DNA from 4 places in the Rhizobium sp. ERR 1071 genome. Region 1 is predicted to be linked to each of the others. Evidence: predicted binding sites of a transcription regulator. Region 1 holds the regulator's gene; each other region holds the start of a gene.
What was found. The regulator LexA, encoded in region 1, represses DNA repair genes until DNA is damaged. The targets are predictions, from matches to a motif close to TGTTCNNNNTGTGTTCNG.

Region 1 (7,774 bases):
TTCCGGAATGCGGTCGACCGTGCCGATTTCGTTCAGCATGTTCAACGCAGCTTCGTTGGCGCCGCCGTGAGCCGGTCCCCAGAGGCAGGCAATGCCTGCAGCGATACAGGCAAACGGATTGGCGCCGGAAGAGCCTGCCAGACGAACCGTCGACGTCGAAGCATTCTGCTCGTGATCGGCATGCAGAATGAAGATGCGGTCCATGGCGCGGGCAAGCACCGGATTGACGACGTATTCTTCGCAAGGAACCGCAAAGCACATACGCAGGAAGTTCGACGCGTAGTCGAGGTCGTTCTTCGGGTAAACAAAGGGCTGGCCGATATGGTACTTGTACGCCATGGCGGCGAGCGTCGGCATCTTGGCGATCATGCGCAGGCTTGCGACCATGCGCTGGTGCGGATCCGTAATGTCGGTCGAGTCGTGATAAAAGGCGGAAAGCGCGCCAACGCAGCCGCACATGACGGCCATCGGATGTGCGTCGCGGCGGAAGCCGGTGAAGAAGCGCGACATCTGCTCGTGCACCATCGTATGGTGGGTTACGCGATAGTCGAAGTCCTTCTTCTGCGCTGCCGTCGGCAGTTCACCGTAGAGAAGGAGGTAGCAAACTTCGAGGAAATCGCCGTGTTCGGCCAGCTGATCGATCGGATAGCCGCGGTGCAGCAGAACGCCTTCGTCGCCATCGATGTAGGTAATGCTCGACTCGCACGACGCGGTGGAGGTGAAACCAGGATCGTAAGTGAAAGTGGAGGTGTTCTTATAAAGGGCACCAATATCAATGACACTCGGGCCGATGGTTCCGGTCTTGACCGGCAGGTCCACCGTCTTTTCACCCCAAGTTAGTTTCGCGCTTTGTTCCGTCATGCTGATCCTCCAAGATTTGGCGGGATTGACGCCATAAAAAGCGCCAAAAGGTTAAGCGACTACCGACTAGCTATATGATCCCGAGCCTAATGCCAAGTTATCCTAACGCTGAATTGTGCAATGCAGTATCAACTTTTGGGCACTGCAGAAGCGCCTCTAATTATGCTAGGCGGCGAAACCGGCCCAATTGAGCCCTGTTTGCGTCGATTTTGGTTGAATTCATCGCCTGCTAACGGCAAAAATCGCGCAAAAGCTGTAGTTTTGCGTGGGGACGGCGGCGAGTGCCTAATTTGGAGGCATCCGAGCAGCGGAAAGAGGGTGGGGACGTTGCTGCGCTCTCGCAGCCTCGCCCTGTTGTTGCCACGAATATCTTGCCCGCCGAAGTGCCGCGACGGGAACGGACGCAGGACCAGACGCGGCTGACATCCCGGCTATTGCGGGTATCAAGCCGCATTCGGCTTGGCACCTTCGGATTGATCGAAGAGGAGGCGGCCCATGGTCGCGCGGTCCTGCTTGCGCCGATCTATATGGGCCTTGGTGCAATTTTCTGGTTCAAGGCTGGCAGCGATCCGCCTCCACAGGCTGTTCTTGTAGGCCTGTTGGTCTTCACCAGCGGCTTCGCGCTCATGCAGGAGGCAGGCAGGCTGTTTCGCCATCTTCTTTTGGCAGGCATGCTCCTTTGCCTGGGCATGGCGCTGGCGCAATGCGAGAGCTGGCGGGTTTCTACCGTCATGCTCGATTCGGCCGTGACCACGACCGTGACCGGTCAGATCGAACGACGGGAATCCTATGACAATGGACGCTGGCGCTATGTCATCCGCGTCGAGGCAACGGAAAAACCTTCCATTCGCCGCGCGCCGCAGCGGGTTACGATCTTCGTGCGCAAGCAGGCGGAACCGTTCGATTTAGGTGATCGGATCCGGGGTAGGGCGCGCCTGACTCCTCCGGCAGGACCAGCATTGACCGGTCTCAATGATTTCGCCTTCAGTTCTTATTTCAACGGTATCGGTGCGAACGGCTTTGCCTACGGAACACCGGAATTACTGTCGCCATCCGGTGATAACGCGGCCGGCTCCTTATTGGATGCGGCCGATATCTGGCTCGCTGGCCTGCGCAACAGCATAGGCGACAGGATCAGGCAAACCTTGCCGGGAGATACCGGCGCCTTTGCCGCAGCGCTTGTCACCGATGAGAGACGCGCAATCTCCAAGGATACGACCGAAGCGCTGAGAATTGCCGGTCTGACCCATATCATTGCAATTTCCGGTCTGAACATGGCGTTGTCGGCCGGCATTTTCTACATCGGCCTACGCTACTTGTTCAGCCTGTTTCCCGGTGTCGCGCAGGCCTGGCCGACCAAGAAGTTCGCAGCCCTCGGCGCGCTTCTCACTGTAACGGCCTATTATCTCATCTCCGGCTTCGGCGTATCCGCCGAGCGTGCCTTCATCATGATGGCGATCATGCTCGTGGCCGTGCTTTTCGATCGGCCATCGATCAGTCTGCGCAACGTCGCACTTTCTGCCATTGTCATTCTTGTACTGTCGCCGTCGCAAGTGCTCGGCCCGAGCTTCCAGATGTCCTATGCCGCAACGCTGGCGCTGGTGTCGGGCTATTCGCTCTGGAAACGGCGGCGGCATCGTGAAAACATCCTGCCGCGCCTTCGTGTACTAAGTCCGCTATTGTTCGTCACACGTTTCTTCGCAGGCGTGACGTCGACCTCGTTCATCGGTGGCGCATCGACCGCTATCTTCTCGATCGAGCATTTTCACCGGTTGGCGACATATGGGCTCGCCGCCAACCTTGCGGCAATGCCCGTCGTTTCTTTCATCGTTATGCCGTTCGGGATGATGGCGATGCTGCTCATGCCGCTCGGTCTCGACGGGCCTTTCTGGAAAGTCACCGGAGAGGGACTGGAACTCGTTATCATGATCGCAAGAACCGTAGCTGGTTGGGGAGGTGACATTACCTTCGGTCGCCAGCCGGCCTGGCTGATGCCCACATTCATTATCGGCTTCCTGATCATGAGCATATTGCGGACCCGGCTTCGCCATCTGGGCCTGCTATTATCGCTCTTGTCCATGGGCTTGGCGGCATTCGGATCTGGCGTACCGAAACCCGACCTGATGATCTCCGAAGATGGCGTCCTGGTCGCATTGCGCCAGGACGATATACTCGCGACCAATCGCGAGAGACCGCAGGCCTTCATTTTCGAACAATGGCAAAAGGCACTGGTTGCGGCGGACCATCAGCCTCCGACCATGCTCCCGGCTGACAGCCGACTTCCACAAATCGGCAAGGCAGATCGTTATAAGCGATTGAACAGTGAAGAACAGAAGGCGGTCCGTATCGCAATGGAAGAAGCCTTGGACCGCACCATGCAAGGCAGTTTCGCCTGCCAGAAAGGAGCATGGTGCGCGGCCATGCTTGAAAACGGCGCGATATTGGTCACTATCGAAAACGCGGCCTACCTGCCTGCGGCTTGCGACACGGGGAACATTATCGTGACGCCAATCCGGCTACGGCTCGACCATTGCCGTTCCGGAGCGATGCTCATAACCGGTGCGACATTGCGCAAAACCGGCTCCATCGAAATGGTGCTTACCGGAGACAAGCCCATCCTCTCAACCGCATTCGAGAACCCGCAGCGTCCCTGGACCAGGCATCGAACCTACGATTGGCGCACCGGCAAATTCGACGCGCCAATTGCGCCCACGTCACCCGCCATCGACAATTCACCGGTCAGTGATAGCGGCGAATAAGGCCAACGAGCTTGCCTTGGACCTTCACGCGATCCGGTCCGAAGATGCGGGTTTCGTATGCCGGGTTTGCAGCCTCAAGCGCGATGGAAGCACCCTTGCGACGGAAGCGCTTCAGTGTCGCCTCTTCGTCATCGACCAGCGCCACGACGATGTCGCCGGGATTGGCCGTCGTCGAATTGCGGATGATGACCGTATCGCCGTCGAAGATGCCGGCATCGATCATCGAATCCCCACGAACTTCAAGCGCATAATGTTCGCCGGAGCCGAGCATGTCGGCGGGAACAGTGATGTCGTGCGTATTGTTCTGGATGGCAGAAATCGGAACACCGGCAGCGATCCGGCCCATTACGGGCACCGACGCCGAGCCATTGTGATCGTCATTTGCCACCTTCGACGGAGCGGGCGGGGCAACGGGCTGCGGCTTTCCGAGGCTGCCTTCGATAACGCTCGGAGAAAAGCCGCGGCGCTGCTGCAGGCTCGGATTATAGGCGTCGGGAAGCTTGATGACTTCGAGCGCTCTGGCCCGGTTCGGCAGCCGGCGGATAAAGCCCCGCTCCTCCAGCGCCGTGATCAGGCGATGAATACCGGATTTCGATGCCAGATCCAATGCATCCTTCATCTCGTCGAAGGATGGTGGAACACCGGATTCCTTCATGCGTTCGTGAATGAAGAGAAGCAGTTCCTGCTGCTTGCGCGTCAACATCGTCTTGGAACCCCAGAATCAAGAAAAGCTGCGAAACAAATCCAGAACGGACACTATATGTTCCATATGTGTTCCGCAAGTACTTAAATTTCGGTAAAGCCTTGTGAGGTCAGTTAAATAATTGCCATTTGCGAATGGATCGGCTCGGAACATCGGCGCGCTATGTCTCCGTTAACTTACGGAAAAATAAGAAAAATGCCGCTCTACTCGCTTCCGCGACTTTGTCGTTCAGCCCGTGCGCCGAGCATTTGGATGAACGTGCCGCGCGGCTGCATGAGCCAGCCATGGCAGAGAATCAGCAATCACGTTTGCGAGATTGCCTTCGATCCATGTCGTGTGCTCCGGGTGTTCCATGCTTCCATCTTGAATTGCGCGGGGGATGGGCGCAAATCTGCTTCGGCAAGCAAACAGGAGAAGCCATGATTTCGTCTCCGCATCCGCTGGATCATCTCGTGCTGCCGACCGTCGATATCGCTTTGGCACGCGAGCGCCTCGGCAAGCTCGGTTTTACAGTGGCTCCAGATGCGCGCCATCCCTTTGGCACGCAGAATGCCTGCGTCTTCCTTGCCGATAAAACCTATCTCGAACCTCTGGGCGTCGCGTCTGCGGAGCAGTGCGAGAAGAGCATCATGGATGGCAATGTTTTTGTTGCCCGCGATCAAGCCTATCGCTTCCGGGTGGGCGAAAATGGCTTTTCGGCAGTGGTGTTCGGTACGGATGATGCGGTGGCGGATGATAAGCGTTTCAAAGCGGCTGCGATTTCGGCGGGGCGAATGCTGGATTTCTCCCGTCCGATGAAGATGCCGGATGGAACGGAAACCACGGCCGGTTTTCGTCTTGCCTTCGCCGCCGATCTGCGCGCGCCGGATTTTCTCGCTTTCTGCTGTCAGCGCATCAATCCGCTGCCGGCTGACCGCAGTGTGCTCGAGCGTCACGAAAACGGCGTGACTGGTATCGCGCGGGTAGCGCTTTGCGCGCCGAAGCCGGCGGCCTATCGCGGCTTCTTCGAGGAGCTTGTCGGTGGCCCGCGCATTATGGAGCATTCCTTTGGCCTGACGATCAAGGCTGCCAATGCCGATCTGGAGATTTTGACGCCGGAAGGAATGGAGGCATTCTATGATCTACCTGTTCGCACGAATGATCCGGGGCTCAGAGCACGTGCAATCCTTTTCAAAACGCGCGATCTTTCCGTGACATCGTCGCATTTCACTGCTAACGGCGTCACCTATACGCGTAAGAACAATCGTCTATTGGCGAGGTTGGCACCCGGTCAGGGCGCATTGTTCGCCTTTGAGGAGATAATATGAGCACGAATTCGGAAGTCACCGTCGGCGAGGGTGCCTCCAAGGTCCTCTTTTCCAATACTGCAAAGCTGTCGCTGATTGCCGGCCCCTGCCAGATGGAAAGCCGCGACCATGCGTTCATGGTTGCCGGCGTCCTGAAGGAACTCTGCGGCAAGCTGGGCATCGGCCTTGTCTACAAGTCCTCCTTCGACAAGGCGAACCGCACATCGCTGTCAGGCAAGCGTGGCATCGGCCTGGAAAAGGCGCTGGAAGTCTTTGAAGACCTGAAGAAGGAATATGGCTTTCCGGTTCTGACCGATATCCATACGGAAGAGCAGTGCGCCATCGTTTCCAAGACGGTCGATATCCTGCAGATCCCTGCTTTTCTGTCGCGCCAGACCGATCTTTTGGTTGCAGCCGCCAAGACCGGCCGCGTGGTCAACGTCAAGAAAGGCCAGTTCTTGGCGCCGTGGGACATGAAGAACGTGCTTGCCAAGCTGAACGACAGCGGCAACCCGAATATTCTTCTCTGCGAGCGCGGTGCCTCCTTCGGCTACAACACGCTGGTCTCGGATATGCGCTCGCTGCCGATCATGGCGGCGATGGGCGCGCCCGTCATCTTCGATGCGACCCATTCCGTGCAGCAGCCTGGCGGGCAGGGCGGCTCGACCGGCGGCGACCGCCGCTTCGTCGAGACGCTGGCGCGCGCGGCCGTCGCTGTCGGCGTTGCCGGTCTCTTCGTGGAGACGCATGAGGATCCCGACAATGCACCGTCCGACGGCCCAAACATGGTCTATTTGAAGGATATGCCACGGCTTCTGGAGAAGCTGCTGGCCTTCGACGCCATTGCCAAGGCTTGAAACGTAGCCGGCATTCAACAGGCTGACATGAATTTACGTTACGGGCCTGCAGGAGTGCCAAATCGCGGCGCGGATCGCCATTGTAATTTCCGCGCCTTCGATTAAGACGATTTAAATCGATTTATAAACCAGCGAGCAGGAAGCTATCATGACCGCAATCACCGACATTATCGCCCGCGAGATACTCGACAGCCGTGGCAATCCGACTGTCGAAGTCGATGTCTACCTCGAAGATGGCAGCTTGGGCCGCGCGGCGGTTCCGTCGGGCGCATCGACCGGCGCGCATGAAGCCGTCGAGCTTCGCGACGGCGGCAAGCGCTACCATGGCAAGGGTGTCGAGAAGGCCGTCGAAGCCGTCAATTCGGAAATCTTCGACGCCATCGGCGGCATGGACGCCGAAAACCAGATCCAGCTCGACAACATCATGATCGAGCTTGACGGCACGCCGAACAAGTCGCGCCTTGGTGCAAACGCTATCCTCGGCGTCTCGCTGGCCGTCGCCAAGGCTGCTGCCCAGAGCGCCAACCTGCCGCTCTACCGCTATGTCGGCGGCGCTCACGCCCGTCTGCTGCCGGTCCCGATGATGAACATCATCAACGGCGGTGCTCACGCCGATAACCCGATCGACTTCCAGGAATTCATGATCCTGCCGATCGGTGCAGATTCGATCCGCGAAGCCGTCCGTATGGGTTCGGAAGTCTTCCACGTTCTGAAGAAGGAACTGGCATCGCAGGGCCATAACACCAACGTCGGTGACGAAGGCGGTTTCGCACCCGGCCTTTCCAGCGCGCCGGCAGCTCTCGACTTCATCATGAAATCAATCGAAAAGGCGGGCTATAAGCCGGGCGACGAAATCGCTCTCGGCCTCGATTGCGCCTCGACCGAATTCTTCAAGGACGGTAAGTACGTTCTCGAAGGCGAAGGCCGCACGCTGGAATCCGGCGCCATGGCTGAATACCTCGCAGAACTCGCAGCCAAGTACCCGATCGTATCGATCGAAGACGGCATGGCTGAAGACGACTGGGAAGGCTGGAAGACCCTGACTGACCTGATCGGCAAGAAGACCCAGCTCGTCGGCGACGACCTGTTCGTCACCAACTCCGCTCGCCTGCGCGACGGTATCCGCATGGGCGTTGCCAACTCGATCCTCGTCAAGGTCAACCAGATCGGCTCGCTGACCGAAACTCTCGACGCCGTCGAAACCGCACACAAGGCCAACTACACCGCCGTCATGTCGCACCGCTCGGGCGAAACGGAAGATTCCACGATCGCCGATCTCGCCGTTGCCACCAACTGCGGCCAGATCAA
Region 2 (7,774 bases), on a different contig from region 1:
CATCGCGTAGGTGGCGGGATCTTCCTGGGGGATCTTGGCCAGATCGAGATCCTGATGCTTGTGATCCTGGATCAATGCGAAGGCCTTGTTCATGCAGGTGAGCATGCCGAGTGCCAGCACGTCGACCTTCATGAATTTGAGTGCCTCGACATCGTCCTTGTCCCATTCGATCACCTGCCGGTCGGCCATGGTGGCTGGCTCGATCGGCACGAGATCGTCGAGCCGGTCGTGGGTGAGCACGAAGCCGCCGGGATGCTGGCCGAGATGACGCGGCGCGCCCATCAGCTGCTGCGCCAGTTTCAGCGTAAGCGCCAGCCGGCGGTCATCCGGATTGAGGTTCAGCTCACGCAAGCCGCGTTCGGTCACCAGCTCCTCCGACCACGACCACATGCCGGATGACAGTGCCTTGATCACGTCCTCCGGCAGGCCGAGCGCCTTGCCGACATCGCGGATCGCCCCCTTGGCGCGGTAGCGCGTCACCGTCGCGCAAAGGGCCGCCTTGTCATGGCCATAGGTCTTGTAGATCCATTGGATCACCTCCTCGCGCCGCTCATGCTCGAAGTCGACGTCGATGTCGGGCGGTTCGTCGCGCTCCTGGCTGACGAAACGCTCAAAGAGGAGGTTGTTGGTTTCGGGATCGATCGAGGTAATGCCGAGGATATAGCAGACCGCGGAGTTAGCCGCCGACCCCCGCCCCTGGCACAAAATGCCCTGGCTGCGGGCATAGCGCACGATCGAGAACACCGTCAGGAAATAGGGGGCATATTTCATGGTGCGGATGAGGTCGAGCTCGTGGCGGATCACCTTCAATACCGATGGCGGCAAGCCCTCCGGATAGCGGTTCGGAATGCACTCCCAGACATAATGCTCGAGGGATCCTTGCGCATTCTTCTCCGGAACGATCGCTTCCTCCGGATATTGGTAGGTGAGCTCCTCCAGCGAGAACGTGCAGCGCTCGACGATCTCCAGCGTTCGGGCAAGTGCTTCCGGATAGCGCGGAAACAGCCGCGCCATCTCTTCCGGAGGTTTCAAGTAACGGTCGGCATGCCTCTCGCGCTCGAAGCCGATATCGTCGATGACGGTGTTGTTGCGAATACAGGTGACGATATCCTGCAATTGCCGGCGCGATGGCTCATGGAAGAGAACGTCGTTGGTGACGACCGTCTTCACCTTGAAGCGTGCTGCAAGATTGGAGAGCTCATGCAGCCGCAGCTGATCATTCGGCCGCCGGCGCAGGCAGAGCGACAGATAGGCGCGATCGCCAAAGAGTTCCGCCATTTTTCTGAGCTGCAGGGCACAGGTCTCGTCGGCGAGATCCGGCACGAGGATGCCGATCAGGCCTTCGGCATAAAGAGCAAGGTCTTCGAGATGGAGGATACAGTTGCCCTTGCCGCCCCTGCCCTTGCCAAGCGTCAGAAGCCGCGTCAGCCTGGAATAGGCGGCGCGATCCGTGGGATAAACGAGGATCGACATGCCGTCGGCAAGATCAAGGCGGCAGCCGACCACCAGGCGGAGCCCGGTCGCACGCGAGGCTTCCAATGAACGCACGATACCGGCAAGCGAATTGCGGTCGACGATCCCAAGTGCGGGCATGCGGAGCTCCTTTGCCGTCCGGAACAGCTCGTCGGCCGAGGAGGCACCGCGCAGGAAGGAAAAATGGGTGGTGACCTGCAGCTCGGCGTAGCTCATGCAAAAATCCCGTGGCAAAACCAGCGATGCGAGCCGGTGGCTGGATCGACACCATTGCCAGAGCGGAAGATCCACAGACGCTCACCGGTCTCGTCCTCCACCACGAAATAATCCCTGACCGCATCGAATTCGGAACTCCTGGTCCACCATTCCCCGAATATGCGCTCCGGCCCGTCCGCACGCTTCACGCGCCGGCGCTTGCCGCGCCAGGTGACGGAGACCGGTGGATGATCCGGCAAAAGCGCGATGACGTCGATCAATTCCGGCCGCGCCAGCAGCCGCACCGGACGTGGCCAGTGATGTACCCATGTTTCCGTGACGTCGTCAGCCGCGGCTGCAATCTGCCGGACGCTGCGTTCGGGGACATCGGATGCGACCGGTGCGATGCGATAGACACGCTGCCCGCGATTGCCGAAGGTATCGATCAGTGGCGTGATGTCCTGATCGTTCTCATCGACCAGCGAGGATCGCTGCTGCTCGGCAAGCGGTTCGGTCATGACGGCAATGAGCGTCAGTTTCTCGATGCCGAAGCCTGGCTCGATCTTTTCCGTTCGATCGCGAAACAGCTTTGTCAGCCAGGCGACGTCGCGCGCCGGCTTGGCGGTGCCGGCGCGGATCGCCTGCCTGCTGCCGTCGACCTTCTCGACAATGAGATCGGCGCGACGGACGCCTAGACCTCTGCGCTGCAGCTCTGCGACCAGCCGGACGATGAGGCGGCCGACATATTTGTCGATCGTCTCGGCCACACCGATCGGTTCGGCAAAGGTTCTGACGACCTCGATCCATTCCGGCGCGCGGATCGGGTCGATTGGTTCGGACACACGACCGAACATCTGGTCGAGGCGCCTTCCGATCTCCGGTCCGAAGCGCAGCGCCAACGGCGCCCGCGGCGTTGCCGCCAACTCACCGATGGTCTTGAAGCCGAGGGTGCGAAGACTGGCGACGATCTCCACCGGCAGCCGTAGGTGCGAGATCGGCAGGTGTTCGACGGCGCGCGCGGTCTCTCCAGGCGGGATAATGACGACCTCGCGACGGGTGGCGCGGGCACAGGCATGGGCCGCACCCCACGTGTCGGCGATCGCCGCATGGACGGTCAGCCCCCTCGCCCGGAAGCGGTTGACGATCCCCGTGAGCATTGCAAGCTCGCCACCCTGCAGGTGATCGGCGCCTTCCGTATCCATGACGATGCCATCCGTGCCATCGACGGCGACGATCGGAGAATATTGCGAGAGGGACCAGAGTGCGATCCGCTGGAGTGCCTCGGCATCGCCTGAGGGATCCGCGTCGACGAACTGCAGACCGTGCACCATGGCCTGCGCCTTGGCGGCCGGCATGCCCACACGAATGCCGGCGTCGCGCGCCTTGGCATCGGTTGCCGCTATCCAGCGCTTGGAACCGCTTCTGGCAACCGTGACCAATGGCCGCTCAGGCGATAATTGTGCTCTTTGATCCATCCGCCTGATCCGCTCGATCGGCAGGTCCGGCAGATGGATGGATACGACCCGTGGCATCGCACGCCCTCACGATAAACTCAGCGCACTCACCCGCTTTCACCCTGATCAGCTCCAGCAGCCATCTTGGCCGCCCGACGCCTGGAACCGGCAGTGCTTCCGACGGCAGGAGGCTTACCCGCCATCTCGTCGTCGAGGCCGTCGGCTGCCCGAAATCCGATGCTTCCACCTGCCGGCGCCAGCGCCTGACCACCAGTCCCATCGTGCCGGTTTTTTCTGCCGCCAGCTGCAGGCGCCTCGACGCCACCATCGGCAGGCGGACGATCTCGCCGACGACGGCGCCAAGGCCGCCAAAGGCCAGCGCCTCTTCCATCGATGCGAGAACATCTTCTTGCCCGTCGCCCTCGACGAAGATGACCCGATCGGGATGGAGGCCAGCCTGCGCAAGCACCGGAAAGAATAAGTCCGGCCGCGTCAGGCACCAAACGATCTTGCCTCTTGTGCGCGCCGCAATACCGGCGGCAAAGAGCGCAGCGGCAGCACCATCGACGACCCCTGCCCCGCCGCCTGCGAACTCGTGTACGGCACCGTAGGCCAGACCCCCGCCCGGCAGCACCTCATCGATCTCGGGTACACCGAAGGCCAGACAGCCGCTCCTCTTGCCCGCATTCCCTTCGAGTAACGCGATACGGTCTTTCAGATCGGATATCACCCTGTTACGGGCAACAGTCATCATTCACGGGTCCTTGTGAAGGTCGTGTTGGTATCGACGTGATGTCGGTCAAGTGTATATGTTCACTAAATGTTCCAAGTCGCTTTACGTGTCAAGCAACCCGAAATAGGAATATTATCCCTCTATTTTAGTGGACTTTAAGATTCGCATTGGGAATCATGGAGATGACTTCAAATGTCCAGTGACGGAGCTTTCGAAAAAGTTTCGAAGCCGATCCATTGATAGCCACAAATTGGCATTCCAGCGCTTCGTCGGCTACCATGTCGGCCGGCTTCAAGGGAGATGGAGCGTCGATGTGTAACTTGTACCGCATGGAAGACAAGGACTGGGTGAACAAGTGGGATCAGGATGCCGAGAGCCTGATCAACCTGATGCCGGCCTATCAGATGAACCCGGACCAGATGGGACCGATCGTCCGAAACACGGCCGATGGCAAGAAACAGCTCGTCCATGCCCGCTGGGGACTGCCTTCTCCACCGTTCGTTCTCGTCAAGGCCGCCGAGGCCAAGGCTGAAAAGCTCAGGGCGAAGGGGAAGGAGGTCGATTTCGAGCAGTTGCTGCGCGAACAGGTCGACCGCGGCGTCACCAATGTCCGCAATCTCAAGCTTGCACATTGGCGGCGTTGGTTCGGCGTCGAGAACCGCTGTCTGGTTCCCGTCACCAGCTTTGCCGAGCCGGATCCGGCAAGTCAGGAAGAGGGCGGCAACGTCCCGAACGCCTGGTTTGCGCGCGATGAAACCAAGCCGCTGATGTTCTTTGCCGGTATTCATGTTCCGCAATGGACATCGGTGCGCAAGGTCAAGGATGGGCTAACGACCGATGACCTCTACGGATTTCTGACGACCGATGCGAACAATCTGATCAAGCCGATCCACAAAGCGGCGATGCCGGTCCTGCTGCTGACCAGGGAAGAGACTGACGTCTGGATGAGGGCGCCGTGGGAGGAGGCGAAGGATCTCGCCCGCCCGTTGCCCGATGACGCCCTGACCGTCATCGCCCGAGAGCCCTATGGATCGACGATCGTCACCAAGGAGGGTGAGCTGGTCAGTCTAACAGGCTTGCTGTAACGAACGACGTTTCGACAACTCAATGCAGCGGTGCCTGTTCGGACAACAGGAGTTCCTGCACCGCCGTGTCGATGATTTCCTTCAGCCGGCGCCAGCCGTAGAGGTCACGCTCGCTGACGCGCTCCTCGATCGCGGCAATCATCCAGCCGGCTGCGGCTGTGTCGTCGGCGTTCTTATGGATGTTGAAGTGCGTCAAGCATGCCTCGATCCGCGGGCGAGCCGAACCGCGGTTGCGATCGATCGTCGCTATCAGTGAACGCGCCTCGCGGTAGGTCTTCGCTATATGTTGCTTACCCTCCACTCCGCTCTGGACGATTTTTCTGACGGCAAAGAGCAACGCCATCAGCAAGTCGGCCGTTTCGTCGGGCACCACTTCAAGCACCTCCTCCGTCTTTGGTCGGATCGGCCTTGCGAGGCCGCCGATGCTACCTCTGGTTCGTTCAAGATCACCATTCCTAGTTCTATAATACGTGGTTTTATCAACTGTCAAATGTTGTGTTTCCGCCATGGATGCACGGCAGCGAGTGGCACTCAATCTCAGGCGAATACGGGTAATGCGGGGGATCTCGCAGGACAATCTCGCACTTGAGGCCAATGTCGAGCGCGCCTATGTCGGCTATCTTGAGCGGGGCAATAAGAACCCGACTGTCACGACCCTCGAGAAGATTGCTGAAGCACTGGCTTGCGATATTTCCGAGTTCTTCGTTCCGGTGGCCGACGATCTTGTCACCATGAAACCGCTGAAGAGTGGACGAAAGCCGCGTGGCTGATGTTTACTCCTGCGCGGCAACAAGGATGGCTAACACGAATTCGGTTTGGTTGCTTCAGGTCACCTTCAGCTATCAGTGGTAGGTCTGAACCGTGCGAGACTGGCGCCCCCAATCGAAGTTTCGCATGAGGTTCACAAAGCCTCTCAGCTCTGCCTCACGCCAACGAGGCAGAGCTTCCCCACCTCCGTATGTGTCAGTAGACGTTCACACAGTCCAAGCGAAGCTCTCTCCTGGCCCTTTATACTGAATATCGGTGGGTATCAGGCGCCCGACAGGTTCGAAAGCTTCTCATTTGGCGACCGACGCTCTAAATTTACGTGATCCCTTTCATTGGATGGGCAATGACATCTCAGCTGGACATGTTTTCGGAGAATGCGCAGTCGGCTCGCAGAGCGTCGGTGCGAACCGTGCCCGCTCGACAGGTTGGATCAGCGCCTGACGAAGCCGAGATGGTGCGGATCCTGCAAGCAACCGGGCGCTACCAGATTCTGAAAAAACTCGAGCAGCGTCCGATCGCCGCCATTCCAAGACCAGGCTATCCGCTGCGCGGCGTCATCCTCGATACCGAGACGACAGGGCTCGATGCGAGAAAGGACGAGATCATCGAGATCGGCCTGATCGGCTTCACCTTCAATGAGGACGGCGAGATCGGCGATTTCACCGGCGTCTATGGCGGGCTGCAGCAACCGAGCATTCCGATCCCGGCCGAAGTCACCCGCCTGACCGGCATCACCGACGCCATGGTGCTCGGCCAGTTGATCGACATGCCGGCGGTTCGCGCGCTCATCGAACCGGCCGATCTCATCATTGCTCATAATGCTGGCTTCGATCGGCCCTTTTGCGAGGCCTTCTCCTCGATCTTTGCCCGCAAGGCCTGGGCTTGTTCCAATTCCGAGATCAATTGGAGCGCCAGGGGATATGAGGGAACCAAGCTCGGCTATCTCATCAACCAGAGTGGTTATTTCCATGTCGGTCACCGCGCCGTCGACGACTGCTTTGCGCTGCTGGAGGTGCTGGCGCTCCCTCGGGACGATAATGATCAAACACCCTTTGCCGAGCTTTACGAGGCAAGCCAGCGCTCCCGCGTGCGCATCTTCGCCGAGAACTCACCCTTCGATCTGAAGGATCGTTTGAAAGAGCGCGGCTATCGCTGGTCTGACGGCAGCGATGGACGGTCGAAATCATGGTGGATCGAGATCGCCGAAGAGGCCGTAGAAGAGGAGCTTCGCTTCCTGCGAACCGAGATCTACCGCTGGGAGGATGCAGATCCGCCGGTCCAGCATCTGACGGCATTCGATCGATTCAAGAGCCGAAACTAGTTCGTTTGCTCTTGCACAGGCTGGAGCCACCAAGGTGCGGACGTTATCTCCGAATTTGTTGGCTCGGCTGCCGAGGAACGATCTGCACGAACTGCAATCGCAAAGAAAGAAGATCGCAATAGTCGCGCAGGAGTTACAAAAGACCAGCTGCAGTTAAATACTACCATCAGCGTCATACAACTATGTGGATGTATTTCATTACATTTGTGTAATCTCTTGCGGCATTAATCAATTTGTCAGGCTACAACGCTCTTTTATTGGCACAGCGCCAAGGTGCGATGAGCAGGAAGCTCTCCCTCTGTAATGTCCTCCCTCATCCTAAGCAGGTTATCGCTGGCAAACCTAATCGATTGCATCTCACTAGCGGTCGCCAGCTCTTCACCGAGAGCAAGCACACCATGTCATTTATTCAGAACGCCAAGATCCGCACGAAGGTTCTCTCCATCATCATTCCGATCTGTCTGATTGGGATCGCAGGCGTCCTGGCTGTGTCGAGCCAATACAAAGACACCGCTGCCACCTATTCAAAATTTATCGACAGGGATGAGGCTGCCGCGGTGGAGATGTCGAGGGCAAGCCAGCGGGTGACCGCCCTCAGTTACAATGCCTACCAGATCCTGGTCTATAGTACCAAAGATCCCCAGATGGCTACCTTCTCCCGGGACTATGAGGAAAACAAGAAAGTCCTTCTGCAGCGTTTCGCAAATGTCAAACAGTTGATGCCCGCTGAAGCTAATGCCGTCGA
Region 3 (7,774 bases), on a different contig from region 1:
CATTGTATAAAGATGAAACTCGTGAATACCACGGCGCACCAGATCCTGGATCTGCTCGGCGGCGACATCAGCTGCGACCTTGGCGCGCTCCTCGACATCCTCGTCCAAACCATCAAAACGCTCGTCCAGCCAGGTCGGAATATTCGTGCCGCAGGCGCCGGCGAAGCGCTTGAGTTGCGTCAGGTTCTGGATCGGCATGATGCCCGGCACAACGGGAATCTTGATGCCGGCGGCGCGAACGCGATCGTGATAACGCTCGAAGGCATCATTATCGAAGAAGAACTGCGTCAGGGCCCGGTCGGCACCATTGTCCGCCTTGCGCTTCAGCATATCGATATCGGCTGCCGTATCGCGGCTTTCCGGATGCTTTTCAGGATAGGCAGAGACGGAAATATCAAAATCGCCGCGCTCGCGCAAAGCCTGCACCAGTTCCGCAGCATTGGCATAGCCGCCCGGATGAGGCTGATAGGCCGCGCCGACACCACCCGGCGGATCGCCGCGCAGCGCGACGAAACGGCGAACGCCGGTAGCCAGAAACTCGTCGATCACCCGATGCGTGTCCTCACGCGTGGCACCGACGCAGGTCAGATGCGATGCGGTCGTGAACGGCGTCTCATGGATCATCTTACGCACGGCAGAAAGCGTCGGCGCTTTGGTCGAACCGCCTGCCCCATACGTAACCGAAACAAACTCAACGTCCCAATCGCTGAGCTCCTCGACGGTGTTCCACAGCTGCTGCTCGGCCTCCTCCGACTTCGGAGGAAAGAACTCAAAGGAGATGCGGATACCCGCGTTATGGCTTTCTGAGCTCGAAGACATATCATACTCTCCCGGCAAAGATGGGGGATGACTGGTGGCCCTGGTCGGACGCAATCAGCAACCGCGGGTCGCGCGCCAGCCAGATGGTCACGGTCAGCGCTTGACCGCCTTCCCTCCCCGAATGAAGATCCTGCACGCGCTCCACATCCAGCCCCGCCAGTTTCAGCCAATCCGACATGGTCTGATGCGAGAAGCCGAGACGCAGATGCGCATGCTCGTCACGCAGATATTCAAGCCCGTGCGGCGCGAGGTCGATGATGACAAGCCGGCCGCCGGGCCGCAGCATTCGCGCCGCCTCATTAATGGCAACCTCCGGCTGATCAAGGAAGTGCAGCACCTGATGGATGGTAATGAGATCGAAATCCTGCTGCTCGAGCGGCAGGTTGAAAATATCGCCATGCCGCACCGAGGCGGCGGTGATATTGGCCCGGTCGAGATTGGCGCGGGCAACGGCCAGCATGTCCCGGCTGGCATCGATGCCGACGGCGCGGCGATAGTGGCCGGCCAGGAGCTGCAGCATCCGGCCCGTACCCGTGCCGAGATCGAGGAAGGAGTCGATCGGCTGCGGACCGATGAGATCGATCAGCGCCTTGTCGACATCCTCGTCGGCGACATGGAGGCGACGCAACTCATCCCACTCGGCGGCATTCCGGCTGAAATAGGCCTGGGCGCGCTCGGCGCGAACACGCTTTACGGAGGCGAGACGTTCCCCGTCACGCAGCAGCACCGTATCCTTTTCGGCGGTATGGCGCAGCAGGCTGCGGGCCAGCGTCACGGCCTTGCCCTCCTGCTTCAGCCGGAAGTAAGCCCAGGCGCCTTCCTGATAACGATCAATCAGACCGGCTTCACCGAGCAGCTTCAAATGCCGGGAAATGCGCGGCTGCGACTGGCCAAGTATTTCGGTAAGATCAGTCACCGTGAGATCGCCGGCAGCGAGAAGCGCCAGAAGACGCAGCCTAGTCGGCTCGCCGACCGCCTTCAGCACGTCTACTACGTCATCCAAGCCGAGTTTAACCAGATCCGTCATTTCGCACCCAATCAAGATATAAAGATATCTTTATGTGATTTGAATGAACTCTGCAAGGGCTAATCACCGAAGACGCCGGCCGGGCGTCGGAAATCTGTTAGTTTTTGTCGGCTGGGGAATATCTGCGCCCTATCCCAAGGCAAAGAAAAACCCCGGACGTGCCGGGGTTCCCCATGACGGAAAGACAGCAAACTTATCGTGTCAGGCGCTTGTGTGCTTGGCTGCCCGGATTGAGAGCATCGGGACCGAGGCGGCGGACCTTGTCCTGTTCGTAATCTTCGAAATTGCCTTCGAACCATTCGACATGGCCGTCACCTTCAAAGGCTAGGATATGCGTGGCCAGGCGGTCGAGGAACATGCGATCGTGGCTGATGATGATCGCGCAGCCGGCGAAGTTTTCGAGCGCGCTTTCCAGCGCCCCCAGCGTTTCCGTATCGAGGTCGTTGGTCGGTTCGTCGAGCAGAAGCACGTTGCCGCCGGACTTCAGCATCTTGGCCAGGTGCACGCGGTTGCGCTGGCCGCCAGAGAGACTGCCGACCTTCTGCTGCTGGTCGCCGCCCTTGAAGTTAAAGGCGCCGCAATAGGCGCGCGAGTTCATGTCGAACTTGCCGAGCTTGATGATTTCGGCGCCGCCGGAGATTTCCTCCCATACCGTCTTATTGCCATCAAGCGCGTCGCGGCTCTGGTCGACATAGCTGAGATGCACCGTCTCGCCGATGCGGATCGAGCCGGAATCCGGCTTTTCCTGGCCGGTGATCATCTTGAACAGGGTCGTCTTGCCGGCGCCGTTCGGGCCGATGATGCCGACGATGCCGCCGGGCGGCAGCTTGATCGACAGATCGTTGATCAGCGTACGGCCTTCGAAGCCCTTGGTGATGCCCTCCATCTCGATCACCACCTGGCCGAGACGCTCGCTGACCGGAATGATGATCTGCGCATCACCGGGACGCTGATTTTCAGCAGCATCGACCAGCTGTTCGTAAGCGTTGATACGCGCCTTGGACTTGGCCTGACGGGCCTTGGGGCTGGAGGCGATCCATTCCTGTTCGCGGCTGATCGCCTTCTGGCGGCCAGCTTCTTCGCGGGCTTCCTGCAGCATGCGCTTGGCCTTGGCCTGCAGATAGGCGGAGTAGTTGCCTTCGTATGGAATGCCGCGGCCGCGGTCGAGTTCGAGAATCCAGCCGGTAACATTGTCGAGGAAGTAGCGGTCGTGGGTGATCATCATCACTGCACCCGGATAGTCGCGCAGGTGCTTTTCCAGCCAGGCAATGGTCTCAGCGTCGAGATGGTTGGTCGGTTCGTCGAGCAGCAGCAGGTCCGGCTGCGAGAGAAGCAGGCGGCAAAGTGCGATACGGCGGCGCTCACCGCCGGAAAGGCTGGTGACTTCGGCATCGCGCGGCGGGCAGCGCAATGCGTCCATCGCCATTTCCACCTGGCTTTCCAGATCCCAGAGGTTCTGGCTGTCGATGATGTCCTGGAGCTTAGCGCCCTCTTCCGCCGTCTCGTCGGAATAGTTCATCATCAATTCGTTGTAGCGATTGAGGATTTCGGTTTTCTTGGCAACGCCTTCCATGACGTTTTCGAAAACCGTCTTGTTGGGATCGAGCTGCGGCTCCTGCGGCAGATAGCCGATGGTGGCGCCTTCCGCGAGCCAGGCTTCGCCGGTATATTCCTTGTCGAGGCCGGCCATGATGCGTAGCACGGTCGACTTACCTGCACCGTTCGGACCGAGAATACCGATCTTGGCATCGGGGTAGAAGGAGAGATGGATATTCTCGAGAATTTTCTTGGCGCCATAGGACTTATTCAGACCGGCCATATGATAAATGAACTGACGTGCCATAGCTTGGGTTGCTCCACGGACGAATAGCGTTGCGAGTTGTGCCGCTATGTAGGGGAAACCCTGCCCTCGGGCAACGGCGAAACCTCGTCCGAGGGCATTATCCGCGTCAGAAAAGCCGTATTTTCTCAGAAGCCGGCCGCGTCCACCACGCCCCGGTCGCAGCCGAAGGAGGTGCTGCCGGCACCTTGGATCAGTTTGGCGAGCCGCAGCTCACTGCCTTGTTGCGGATCGATCGCATCCTCCGAGAGGCCGATGGTCAGCTCTGAAATCATCCTGACATCGCCAACACGGCGGCAGCTCATCTTGATGCGGGCATTGGCGCCCTCGCCGAAACTCTGGTCAAAAGCAGCCTTGATGCTCTCGGCATCCAGCTCCTTGCCGATATTTTGCGCGAAGAGATCGCGCACAGCAGATGTATTGAGCTCGGCGATCAGGCCAGCGGCGATGGAGAAATATTGATCCGCACTCAGCTTCGTGCAGGTGCCGTGCTTGATCCATTCATGCCTTTCCAGGCCCGACTGTGTGCCCGGCATTACCTTGTCAAGCTTTACCTTCACGTCTTGGGAAAGCTGTACCGCCGGCAGGTCCTTCCAGTCACGGCCACGATCCGCCTGTTTCAGATCCTCGGAAACATCGCAATATTCCTGCCGCATCGGCCAGAGACCATGCAGGGAGAAATTCGTCGCGTCATGATTGTTCGACGACTGGTTTCGGCATTCCGCCTTCTTCTGGTTCGTCTGACAAAATGCCGGCTCCCAGCTTGCCGCCAGGATAAAGCGCGTCCGTCCACGGCTATGCTCCTGCGCCATAGCGCTTGCCGCCGCCCCGACCGAAACGAGCACAACCGTAAATACCCGAAGCCACTGCTTCATGCGTACCTCCAACTAGAACATTATAGGAACAAATAAGCAGTTTGAGCGAGCGGGCGCAATCCTGAATCGCAGCGCTCGGAAAGATTTATTTCTGTGAGCTTTACTACCTATCCATTGCAATCGGGCGGATGATAACCTTTCGTCCAACTGGGGAGGAACGAATATATGTTCGCCGAGACGAAGCGCCTGAAAAGTCCGACGGGCGCTACCCTTGCCTACCATCATTTGCCGGCGGCAACCGATGCTCGCGGCGTCCTGCTGATATCGCACGGTCTTGCCGAGCATTCCCGCCGATACGGGGCCTTTGCCGATGCGATGGCGGGCCAAGGCTTCCATGTCTATGCCCACGATCATCGCGGCCATGGCGAGACCACCGCCCCTGACGCGCCGATCGGCCGCTTTGCCCGGAGAAATGGTGTCGAACAGGTGATCACCGATGTGCTCGCCATGCGCGAGCTTGCCGCAAGTACCCATCCCGGCCTGCCGATCATCCTTTTCGGGCATTCCATGGGTGGATTGATCAGCCTGAACACCGTCGTCACGCATTCGGACAAGTTCGATGCGGTCACCGTCTGGAATTCCAATTTTAATCCGGGACTCGCCGGCCGCGCCGCCCAGCTCATCTTGAAAACGGAGCGCATGTTCAAGGGATCGGACGTCCCGAGCGGGCCGCTGCCGAAACTGACCTTCGGCACCTGGGGTAAATCGATCAGCAACCGTCGCACGGATTTCGACTGGCTCTCGCGTATTCCTGGGCAGGTGGACAAATATATCGCTGATCCGCTTTGCGGCTTCGATGCCTCGGTCTCGCTCTGGCTCGACCTGTTCGAACTTACCTTCCGCGCACCACAGAAGGCGCATCTCGATCGTCTCCGCCGCGATATGCCGATTCATCTCGTCGGCGGCGGCAAGGATCCGGCAACCGACAATGCGAAAGCGATTTCCTGGCTGGCAAAGCATTTGAAAAAAGCCGGCTTCTCTCGTATCACCACCGAGATCTATCCCGACATGCGGCACGAGACGCTTAACGAAATCGGTGCCGAGGAAGCTATCTCCCGCTTTGCCGACTGGTGCAGAACGGCGGTAGCAAAGACCTGATTCTCAAGGAAATTCTGCAATGAACACCCCCAGCGGCTCCTCGGTCCGATTGCAGCAATCTGAGCTGACCTTCGGCCTGTCGATGATGTTTTTATCCGTCGTCCTCTCGCCGGTCATGGATATCTTCTCCAAACTCGCGGCAACCACCATTCCGCCGGCGGAAGTCACCGCTGCACGCTTCATCTTTCAGTCGCTCTTTGCCCTGCCCATGATGGCCTTGCGCGGACAGTGGGGCGTATGGTCGTGGCGCCATAGCGGCGTGCACGCGATCCGCGCCGCCCTTTTAACGCTGTCCATGGTCTCGTTCGTGACCGCGCTGCAAGTCATGGAAGTGGCCGATGCCATTGCCATCTTTTTCGTCGAGCCGATGATGCTCACCATCCTCAGCAGTATATTCCTCAAGGAAACCATTGGCTGGCGTCGTTACACGGCCTGCGCAGTCGGCTTTCTTGGTGCCATGCTGATCATCCAGCCGAGCTTTCAGGAAGTCGGTTTCGTTGCCCTGCTGCCCGTCGTCACGGCACTCTGCGTTGCGGTTTATGTGATGATCACGCGCGTCGTCTCCCACACCGAAGATGCGTGGCCGCTGCAGTTCCAAACGGGACTATGGGGTATAGGCTTCAGTCTGATCTTGCTTGGCATCGGCAAGGCGACGGGATCTGTAATCCTTTATCCGGTTATTCCAGATCTGACAGCAATGCTCTATTTGCTCGGCGTCGGCGCGACTGCGGCCGCCTCCGGCATCCTAACAGTCTATGCCTATCGCGCAGTACAAGCTTCGACGCTCGCGCCGCTGCAGTATTTCGAGATCGTTTCGGCAACGATCTTCGGCTGGCTCGTCTTCGACAATTTCCCGGATGCGATCAAATGGCTCGGCATCCTCATCATCATCGGCTCGGGGCTTTATATTCTCTGGCGCGAGCGGCGCTTTGCTTCCAAACCCGTATCCGATACATCTGAAACAGCATTCACGCCCTAAGCGGGAGAGCGGACAGACATGACAGACCAGAAAACCAAGAAACCTCCCCTTTCCGGTATTCGTGTCATTGAGCTTGCCCGCGTGCTTGCCGGTCCCTGGGCGGGGCAGATGCTGGCCGATCTCGGCGCCGATGTCATCAAGGTGGAAAATCCCGACGGCGGCGACGACACCCGCCAATGGGGGCCGCCCTTCGTCGAGGGCAAGGATGGCGAAAATCTCTCCGCTGCCTATTATCACTCCGCCAATCGCGGCAAGCGCTCGGTAATCGCCGATCTCAAGACCCAGGAAGGCCAAGAGCTGGTACGCCGGCTGGTGAAGACGGCGGATGTGGTGATCGAGAATTTCAAGCTCGGCGGCTTGGTAAAGTACGGGCTGGATTATGAAAGCCTGAAGAAGATCAATCCCCGGATCGTCTATTGTTCGATTACCGGCTTCGGCCAGACCGGACCCTATGCCAGTCTCGCCGGCTATGACTATATCGTCCAGGGCATGTCCGGCTTCATGTCGATCACAGGCGAACCGGACGGACAGCCGATGAAAGCCGGTGTTGCGATCGCGGATATCTTTACCGGCATCTATGCCGTCTCGGCAATCGAAGCCGCCCTGATCCACGCTCTGAAGACAGGGGAAGGACAACTCATCGACATGGCGCTGCTCGATGTGCAATCGGCCGTGCTCGCCAACCAGAACATGAACTATCTGATCTCCGGCAAGCCGCCCGTACGGCTCGGCAACGCTCATCCGAATATCTCACCCTATGAAGTCGTGCCCACCGCCGATGGCTATCTCATCCTTGCTGTCGGCAATGATGGACAGTTCCGGCGCCTGTGCGCCATTCTCGGAGTGGAAACCCATGCCAACGACGAGCGCTATGCGACGAACAAGGCCCGCGTTGCCAACCGCAACGAGGTTCGGGTTTTCATCTCGGCGGAGACGCTGAAGTGGAACAAGGCGGAGCTGCTGAAAGCCTGCGCGGCCAACGCCGTTCCGGCCGGTGCCATCAATACGATCGAGGACATGTTCGCCGATCCGCAGATTGTGGCACGCGGCCTGAGGATCGATCTGGAGGATAGCGCCGGCACCGTCATTCCGAGCGTGCGCACGCCGATCGTGCTGTCGGAAACGCCGTTGGTCTA
Region 4 (7,774 bases), on a different contig from region 1:
CGGTTCGATAGTCGCGAGCGGCCGGATGTAATCGTAGGAAGTGCCAGAATCGTCCTTTCGCTTCGACGGATCCGGCGCAAAGATCGCAGCAGGCTTGCCGAAGAGCTTGCTTAGCACCGAGGGCAGAGCCAAAGACCGGTTGAGACCTTGGCAGCTCAGTTGGCCGAGACCTGCTTCCGGCTTTTCGCCATGGCGCATGAAGACGATCGTCTGCACGTCCTTCTCCGCTGCCGAGGTAGGCGGCGCGAAGGTTGCTAACATCAGAAGACCGGCGGTGACTGCTGTTGTCACAACTCGCATTAGCGCTGAGCCTCAAAAGCCATGCGCACAGCGAGCCCGGCAAGCACAGTGCCCATGAGCCAGCGCTGCACCAGCGCGAAGGACGGACGGCGGGTGAGGAACATCGCGATCCAGCCGGCACTCAGCGCGAAGATAGCATTGAATGTCACGCTGATGATGATCTGTGCAAAGCCGAGAATGATCGACTGGGTGAAGACGCTGCCGGCGCTAGGATCGACGAACTGCGGCAGCAGCGACAAATAAAGGATCGCCACTTTCGGATTGAGCAGGCTGGTCACCAGCCCCATCGTGAAGAGCCGGCGCGCGCTATCCTTCGGCAGCTCGCGCACCTGAAAGGCCGAACGGCCACCGGGTTTCAGCGCATTCCAGGCGAGCCATCCAAGATAGGCGGCACCCGCCAGCCTCAGCGCATCATAGGCAAAAGGCACGGCAAAGACGAAAGCGGTAATGCCGAGTGCGGCCGAGAGCATGTAAAAGAGGAAGCCGCAGGCGACACCGCCAAGGGAGATCAGGCCTGCCGCAGGTCCCTGCGAGATCGAGCGCGACACCAGATAGATCATGTTCGGCCCGGGTGTCAGCACCATGCCGAGAGCGATCAGGGCAAAGGTGATCATGCTGGTCAGATGCGGCATGGAGGCTCCGGCAGGAAGGGCTTCAGAAGGAGATTTCGGTGGATGCAACCAGCTTGATTTCATGCGGCCCGGCATCGAAACCGTCAAGCAGCATATTGTGATGGGTGACAATCTCTTCTGAGCTCAGTTTGCCCATATCCGCCGTGGTGTGTCCGTCGGAGATCAGCGAGACATCGAAACCGAGTGAGACGGCGCGCCGCACGGTCGTATCGACGCAGAACTGCGTCATGCAACCACCGACGATGAGATGAGTGACGCCGCGCGCTCGCAGCTTTGCCTCCAGATCCGTCTCGAAGAAGGAATCGCAGCTCGTCTTGTGCACGACGGCATCGCCGGCTTCCGGCGCGACTTCCCGGCGCAGCTGCCAGCCTTCGCTGCGCTTGGCCAAACGATGGGTGGGACCGCCGTCATGCTGGACGATGAAGGTGGGAATGCCGGCGGCACGCGCCTTGTGCTTCAGCGCCGCCAGCCTAGTGACAACCCCCTCCAGTGCGGCATCTATCACGGGCTGACGATCCGGCGTGCCGAGGCCCGTCAGGATGGAGTTCTGAAGATCGATCAGGAGCAATGCGGAAGACATGATATCCTTGTGCAAAGCAGTTGCGACGCGGCGTTAATGCCTTGGTAATATGTTCGCTGCACCGGCGCAATCGCTTGAAAACGCAAAGGTGGTGAGATAGAGCGAATACCATCTCAGGAGGAGAATTCCATGACGCTCGCGGCCTTGTTTGCCTATTGCGGCGCCCTCTTCATCGCCGCTGCGATCCCAGGTCCCGGTATCACGGCAATCGTGGCGCGCGCCCTCGGCTCCGGCTTTCGCGAGACCTTCTTCATGGGCCTCGGCCTTGTGCTCGGCGACACGATCTACCTGACGGCCGTCATCCTCGGGCTTGCCTTTGTCGCGCAGACTTTCACCGAGGTCTTCATCGTCATCAAGATCGCCGGTGCGCTTTATCTCGGCTATATCGCCTGGAAGCTCTGGACGGCGGGCCTGCTTGCGGCCGATATCGCCGCGAAGAAATCGAACAGCGCCGGCATGTCCTTCCTCTCCGGCCTGCTTGTCACGCTCGGCAACCCCAAGACCATGCTTTTCTACGTCGCACTGGTGCCGACCCTGATCGATATCGACAGCATCGGGCTGCGCGAATATGCGACGCTGGTGACGGCGACTTTCATCGTCCTGCTGATCGTTCTGGTGCCCTATATGCTGCTGGCGTCGCGAGCGCGCACCTTTCTCAAGAAGCCGAGGGCGCTGCAGATCCTGAACCGGGTCGCCGCCAGCATCCTCGCCGCGACCGCTGCCTTCATCGCCATGCGCACCGCCTGAAAAAAACATCCTCAAGTAAGACCGTTATGAGATTCTTTTCTCACGTGCTTTACGCGAGGAACGGCTGCGCACTCTGGTTTCCGCGGGCGTTTGATCCTATTGTCATTGCATAATTCCAATATAGGGAGAGCTACCCATGTCCGACACCCGCAAACCCGGCCGCGGCCGCGTCTATGCCTCGATCACCGAGACCATCGGCGATACGCCGATCGTGCGCCTCGACAAGCTGGCGAAGGAGAAGGGCGTCAAGGCCAACATCTTGGCAAAGCTCGAGTTCTTCAATCCGATCGCTTCCGTGAAGGACCGTATCGGCGTCGCCATGATCGAAAGCCTGGAAGCCCAGGGCAAGATCGCTCCCGGCCGGTCGGTGCTGATCGAGCCGACCTCGGGCAACACGGGCATTGCGCTCGCCTTTGCCGCTGCCGCCAAGGGCTATAGGCTGATCCTCACCATGCCGGAAACCATGTCGATCGAGCGTCGCAAGATGCTGGCGCTGCTTGGCGCCGAGCTGGTGCTGACTGAGGGACCGAAGGGCATGAAGGGCGCGATCGCCAAGGCCGAAGAGCTGGCCGCGTCGCTGCCGGATGCGATTATTCCGCAGCAGTTCGAAAATCCGGCCAATCCGGAAATCCATCGTAAGACGACGGCCGAAGAAATCTGGAACGACACCGAAGGCAAGGTCGATATCTTCGTTTCCGGTATCGGCACCGGCGGCACGATCACCGGCGTCGGCCAGGTGCTGAAAGCACGCAAGCCCGACATCAAGGTCATCGCCGTCGAGCCGGCGGATTCGCCAGTTCTGTCCGGCGGCAATCCCGGCCCACACAAGATCCAGGGCATCGGCGCCGGCTTCGCACCAAAAGTTCTCGATACGCATGTCTATGACGAGGTAGTGACCGTCAGCAATGACGAGGCGTTCCAGCAGGCGCGGCTCGTCGCCAAGCTCGAAGGCGTGCCGGTCGGCATTTCCTCCGGCGCGGCGCTTACGGCGGCTATCAAGATCGGCCAGCGTCCCGAAAACGAAGGCAAGACTATCGTCGTCGTCATCCCGTCCTTCGCCGAGCGCTATCTCTCGACGGCGCTCTTCGAGGGTCTCGGTGGCTGACAAAGCCATTCGCCATCTTGATTTGGAAAAAGGGGGGTTTCGGCACCCCTTTTTTCATTAGGCCGGCTGGAGACGATCAGATGCTGTAGAGTCCCGCATTGTCAGGCATGCGCGGTCAGCCGCTCTCCGGCGATGCGATAGGAGATGGCTTCGGCGAGATGGATGCGCCCGACGGTCGGCTTGTCGTCGAGATCGGCGAGAGTGCGCGCCACCTTGAGAATGCGATGATAGCCGCGGGCGGAGAATTTCATCTTCTCGGCCGCATCGCGCAGCAATTGCAGGCCGGCGGCATCCGGCTCGGCGATGGTCTCGATCATCGCCGTCGAGCAGCGGGCATTGGTGCTGACATCCTTCATGCCGGCTCGTTCGAAGCGTTCCCGCTGCCGCTCGCGGGCGCGTGCAACGCGGAGTGCGACATCGGCGCTGCTTTCCGAGGCTGTCGGCCGGATGAGGTCGGCGGCGGAGACTGCCGGCACGTCGATGCGGATGTCGATACGATCGAGCAAGGGGCCGGAAATGCGGCCCTGATAATCGGAAGCGCAACGCGGTCCTCGGGCGCAAGTGTGCCCCGGCTCGCCGGCCATGCCACAGCGGCAGGGGTTCATCGCCGCGACAAGCTGGATGCCGGCCGGATAGGAGACACGGTGGTTTGCTCTGGCAATGACGCACTCGCCGGTTTCCAGTGGCTGGCGCAGCGCATCGAGTGCCTGCGGCGAAAACTCCGGCAGCTCATCGAGGAACAGAATGCCGTGATGGGCGAGTGAGACTTCGCCCGGCCTGGCGCGCAGGCCGCCACCGACGAGCGCCGCCATGGTGGCGGAATGATGCGGTGCGCGATAGGGCCGCCGGTCCGAGAGCTTGCCGCCGGAAAGCTGGCCGGCGATCGAATGGATCATCGACACCTCCAGCAACTCGTTGGTCGACAAGGGCGGCAGGATCGACGGCAGGCGCGAGGCGAGCATGGATTTGCCGGAGCCGGGAGGCCCGACGAAAAGCAGATTATGGCCACCGGCGGCCGCCACTTCCAGCGCGCGCTTGGCGCTTTCCTGGCCCTTGATATCGGCAAGATCGGGTAGATTGGCGGCATTGGCGCGAACGGATGGCTCCGGCCGCGAGAGAACCTGCGTACCGCGGAAATGATTGGCGAGCGCAATCAGGCTGCGCGGCGCCAGAATATCGATCTCCTTGCCGGCCCAGGCCGCTTCCGGTCCGCTTTCGGCCGGGCAGATCAGCCCCTTGCCCATGGCATTGGCGGCGATCGCGGCGGGAAGAGCGCCGGCAACGGGCGCGATCGTGCCGTCGAGATTGAGTTCGCCGATGACGGTGTAGGAGGACAGGGCATCGGCTGGGATCGCGCCGAGCGCCGCCATCAGACCAAGCGCGATGGCAAGATCGAAATGACTGCCCTCTTTGGGCAGGTCCGCCGGTGCAAGATTGACAGTGACTTTCTTCGGCGGCAAGGCAAGGCCAGAGGCATGTAGTGCTGCCTGAACCCTCTCACGGCTCTCCGCGACAGCCTTGTCCGGCAGACCGACGATATGCATCAGCACCTTGCCCGGCGCGATCATCACTTGCACTTCGACGGGTACGCCCTCAATGCCCTGAAATGCCACCGTACTGACGCGCGCTACCATTCCCTATCCCCTGTCGCCGAACCCGTTTGCCGTTACGTGCCCCGATCAGCAAACTTCGGGTTGCAATCTGGCATAAGACAAAGAATGAAACAAGAACAATAAACGAACAAAAATTTCACCCCGCATATCGAAATCAACGACATGCGGGGTGACTAGATCGTTCAGCCGAAAGCGTGGCGGGGAACTGCCGATCAGGCTCGCTTGGCCTCGATCGCGTCCCAGAGCAGGCTGGCGATATCGGCGCCGCCGAAACGTTTGACTTCGCGGATGCCGGTCGGCGACGTCACGTTGATTTCGGTCATATAGTCGCCGATGACGTCGATGCCGACGAGCAGGAAGCCGCGTTCCTTCAGGGCCGGTCCAATGCGCTTGCAGATTTCCTGTTCGCGCGCTGTTAGTTCGGTGGCTTCGGCGCGGCCGCCGACATGCATGTTGGAACGGGCGTCATGCTCTGCCGGCACGCGGTTGATCGCGCCCACAGCTTCGCCATCGACGAGGATGATGCGCTTGTCGCCCTTGCGCACGTCAGGCAGGTATTGCTGGGCAATGAAGGGCTCACGGAAGAGCTGGCCGAACATTTCCAGCAGCGACGAGAGATTGCGGTCGTCACGCGTCGAGTGGAAGACGCCGGCGCCGCCATTGCCGTAGAGCGGCTTCAGGATGATATCGCCCATTTCATCGCGGAAACGTCGGATTTCAGCCGGATCGCGGGTGATGAGCGTCTTCGGCATCAGATCGGCGAATTCGGTGACGAAGATCTTTTCCGGCGAATTGCGCACCCAGGCCGGATCGTTGACGACGAGCGTCTTCGGATGGATGCGCTCGAGCAGATGTGTCGAGGTGATATAGGCCATGTCGAATGGCGGGTCCTGGCGCAGCAGCACCACGTCCATGGTGGAAAGATCGATGCGCTCCGGCTCGCCGAGCTCGAAATGATCACCCTTGACGTCGCGCAGGATCATCGGCTCGACCGAGGCATAGATCTTGCCGTCGCGCATGCTGAGCCGCTCCGGCGTATAGTGGAAGAGCTTGTAGCCCCGGTTCTGCGCCTCGAGGCTCATGGCGAAGGTGGAGTCACCCGCAATGTTGATGCTCTTCACATGGTCCATCTGGACCGCAACATTCTTGATACCAGCCATAGTCAGCCCTCGTTCGGATTTGCGGACAGATGTAGGTCGGCCTGCATGCAAACGCAACGGCTATTCAATGGCTTCCCTCAAGTGGCCCGCTTAGGCAGCAAGGCCTTGTGCACCGCCCTGGCGGACGAAGTTGCGCAGGCGATAAGCCATGGTCAGAGGCTTCGGGAACGGCTTGCGCAGAAAGGCAACCTTGCGCAGGTAGCGATCGATGCGCCATGTCGCCCAGGTGCCACCGGCAAAATAAGCGACATCGCCGGCGCTGAGCGTCCGCTCGACGCCGTCTTCCGTGGTGATATGCACCTCGCCCTCAAGGATCATCACCGTTTCGTCCCAGCCGAAATACCAGCGGAACTCGCCCGCGGTGCAATCCCACAGCGCCGTCATTGCGGCATCGTCCTGCCCCCGCGAGTGCTCGGCGATACGGGCGACCGGATTACCCGACAAAACCCAGGAGGGTTCGATCGGCGATGGCTTCATTTCCATTTCGTTGCTGGCGCCCGCCACGAAGCTCTTCGACTGCGGCATCGCGAGCACGATCGGCGCGGCACGGGTGGCAAAGGCCGCCATGCTCGCCAACATCAGTTTCAAGACCATGCAATCCCCCAAAATTCCATGTGCGTCTGCGATCTCATCGCATGGAAGCGGTAATGGCACGGTTCATGAAACCGCACGCATTTTAACGATTGCAGCGATCAGGCGGAAAAACCCTCGATTGTGCAGACGACCATATCGTGGTCGGAGAGCGGCTTGCCTTCTCCGTTCAGGGAGGAAACAAGGTGGCTTTCGCCGATCTTCAAGCCGCGGGTGATGAACCAGTCGAGCTTCATGGTGCGATCGGGAAAGCGCGTGATCAGGCTCGGGCGCGTGCTTGTCTGATCGAGCGGTCCGCCATGGCATTCGAAACCACGGCCTTCGGCCATGGCGAATAGGGTATCGGTCGAATAATCGCCACCGGTGTGATTGCCGGTGTTGAGATCGCCGCCGATCAAGATCGGCAGACCGGGTGCGAAGGCCTCGACTTCATCGATCAACGCCGCCAACTGCCGCTCGCGATAGGCAGCGGTTGCGACACTTTCGAGATGAACGGAAACGGCGATCATGGGACCAGCTTCTGTCTCAACAATGGCGCCGACAGCGCAACGATCGCCAATGCGCGGCTGCTCGTTGCTGTCATTGAACCAGACGGCCTCGCCGGGCAGACGGATCATGAAGGCATCCTTTAGGGCGATGGAGGCCATCAGGGCGTTGCCGTGAAAGCCCTTCTCATTGAAATCGTCCTTGCAGTAGGAGCGTTCGATTTCCGAACCGAGACTGAGTTCGAGGAATTCGACACCATAGGCGTAATTCATGCTGAGTTCGCCAGCTATGATGACCGTCGGGTCGCGCTGCTCGGTGCGGGCCATGCCATAATCCATCTCCGACAATAGGACGAGCGGCGCGCTGGTTTCCCGCAGCTTGGCCGCGCTTTCCTCGGGAAAGAGGCAGCGCTCCAGATTCCAGGCTGCGACGGTAAAGGGGAAGGAGAGAACCTCGACCTTGGCATCCGCCCCGCCGACGCGCACCGCATTCAGGCAGGCGAGCGATGCAAGCTTCTCGGCGTGAACGACCGCGGTCCTTTCGAGTGAAATAAAGCTCTC

Region 2: FBZ99_RS32735 (ImuA family protein) is a predicted target of LexA. The motif match lies at 3,933-3,950, and genes of this name have one in related genera.
Region 3: FBZ99_RS09000 (ribonuclease T2 family protein) is a predicted target of LexA. The motif match lies at 4,575-4,592, and genes of this name have one in related genera.
Region 4: FBZ99_RS13600 (YifB family Mg chelatase-like AAA ATPase) is a predicted target of LexA. The motif match lies at 5,090-5,107, and genes of this name have one in related genera.

The regions. Positions count from the first base shown of each region.
Region 1 is NZ_VITM01000001.1:440,571-448,344, reverse strand. It holds gene gltA (citrate synthase) at 1-861, opposite strand, end outside; gene FBZ99_RS02235 (ComEC/Rec2 family competence protein) at 1,143-3,620, shown strand; gene lexA (transcriptional repressor LexA) at 3,601-4,323, opposite strand; gene FBZ99_RS02225 (VOC family protein) at 4,743-5,630, shown strand; gene kdsA (3-deoxy-8-phosphooctulonate synthase) at 5,627-6,466, shown strand; gene eno (phosphopyruvate hydratase) at 6,615-7,774, shown strand, end outside.
Region 2 is NZ_VITM01000024.1:492-8,265, forward strand. It holds partial or broken gene FBZ99_RS32725 (error-prone DNA polymerase) at 1-1,689, opposite strand, end outside; gene FBZ99_RS32730 (Y-family DNA polymerase) at 1,686-3,200, opposite strand; gene FBZ99_RS32735 (ImuA family protein) at 3,115-3,873, opposite strand; gene FBZ99_RS32740 (SOS response-associated peptidase) at 4,167-4,940, shown strand; gene FBZ99_RS32745 (hypothetical protein) at 4,960-5,310, opposite strand; gene FBZ99_RS32750 (helix-turn-helix domain-containing protein) at 5,495-5,710, shown strand; gene FBZ99_RS32755 (3'-5' exonuclease) at 6,052-7,029, shown strand; gene FBZ99_RS32760 (methyl-accepting chemotaxis protein) at 7,428-7,774, shown strand, end outside.
Region 3 is NZ_VITM01000002.1:752,578-760,351, reverse strand. It holds gene metF (methylenetetrahydrofolate reductase [NAD(P)H]) at 1-819, opposite strand, end outside; gene FBZ99_RS09010 (ArsR/SmtB family transcription factor) at 821-1,846, opposite strand; gene ettA (energy-dependent translational throttle protein EttA) at 2,040-3,689, opposite strand; gene FBZ99_RS09000 (ribonuclease T2 family protein) at 3,815-4,561, opposite strand; gene FBZ99_RS08995 (alpha/beta hydrolase) at 4,727-5,659, shown strand; gene FBZ99_RS08990 (DMT family transporter) at 5,679-6,638, shown strand; gene FBZ99_RS08985 (CaiB/BaiF CoA transferase family protein) at 6,657-7,774, shown strand, end outside.
Region 4 is NZ_VITM01000003.1:704,989-712,762, forward strand. It holds gene FBZ99_RS13575 (hypothetical protein) at 1-300, opposite strand, end outside; gene FBZ99_RS13580 (LysE family translocator) at 300-932, opposite strand; gene FBZ99_RS13585 (cysteine hydrolase family protein) at 955-1,512, opposite strand; gene FBZ99_RS13590 (LysE family translocator) at 1,642-2,259, shown strand; gene cysK (cysteine synthase A) at 2,396-3,364, shown strand; gene FBZ99_RS13600 (YifB family Mg chelatase-like AAA ATPase) at 3,466-4,998, opposite strand; gene gshB (glutathione synthase) at 5,190-6,137, opposite strand; gene FBZ99_RS13610 (cupin domain-containing protein) at 6,228-6,731, opposite strand; gene FBZ99_RS13615 (endonuclease/exonuclease/phosphatase family protein) at 6,830-7,774, opposite strand, start outside.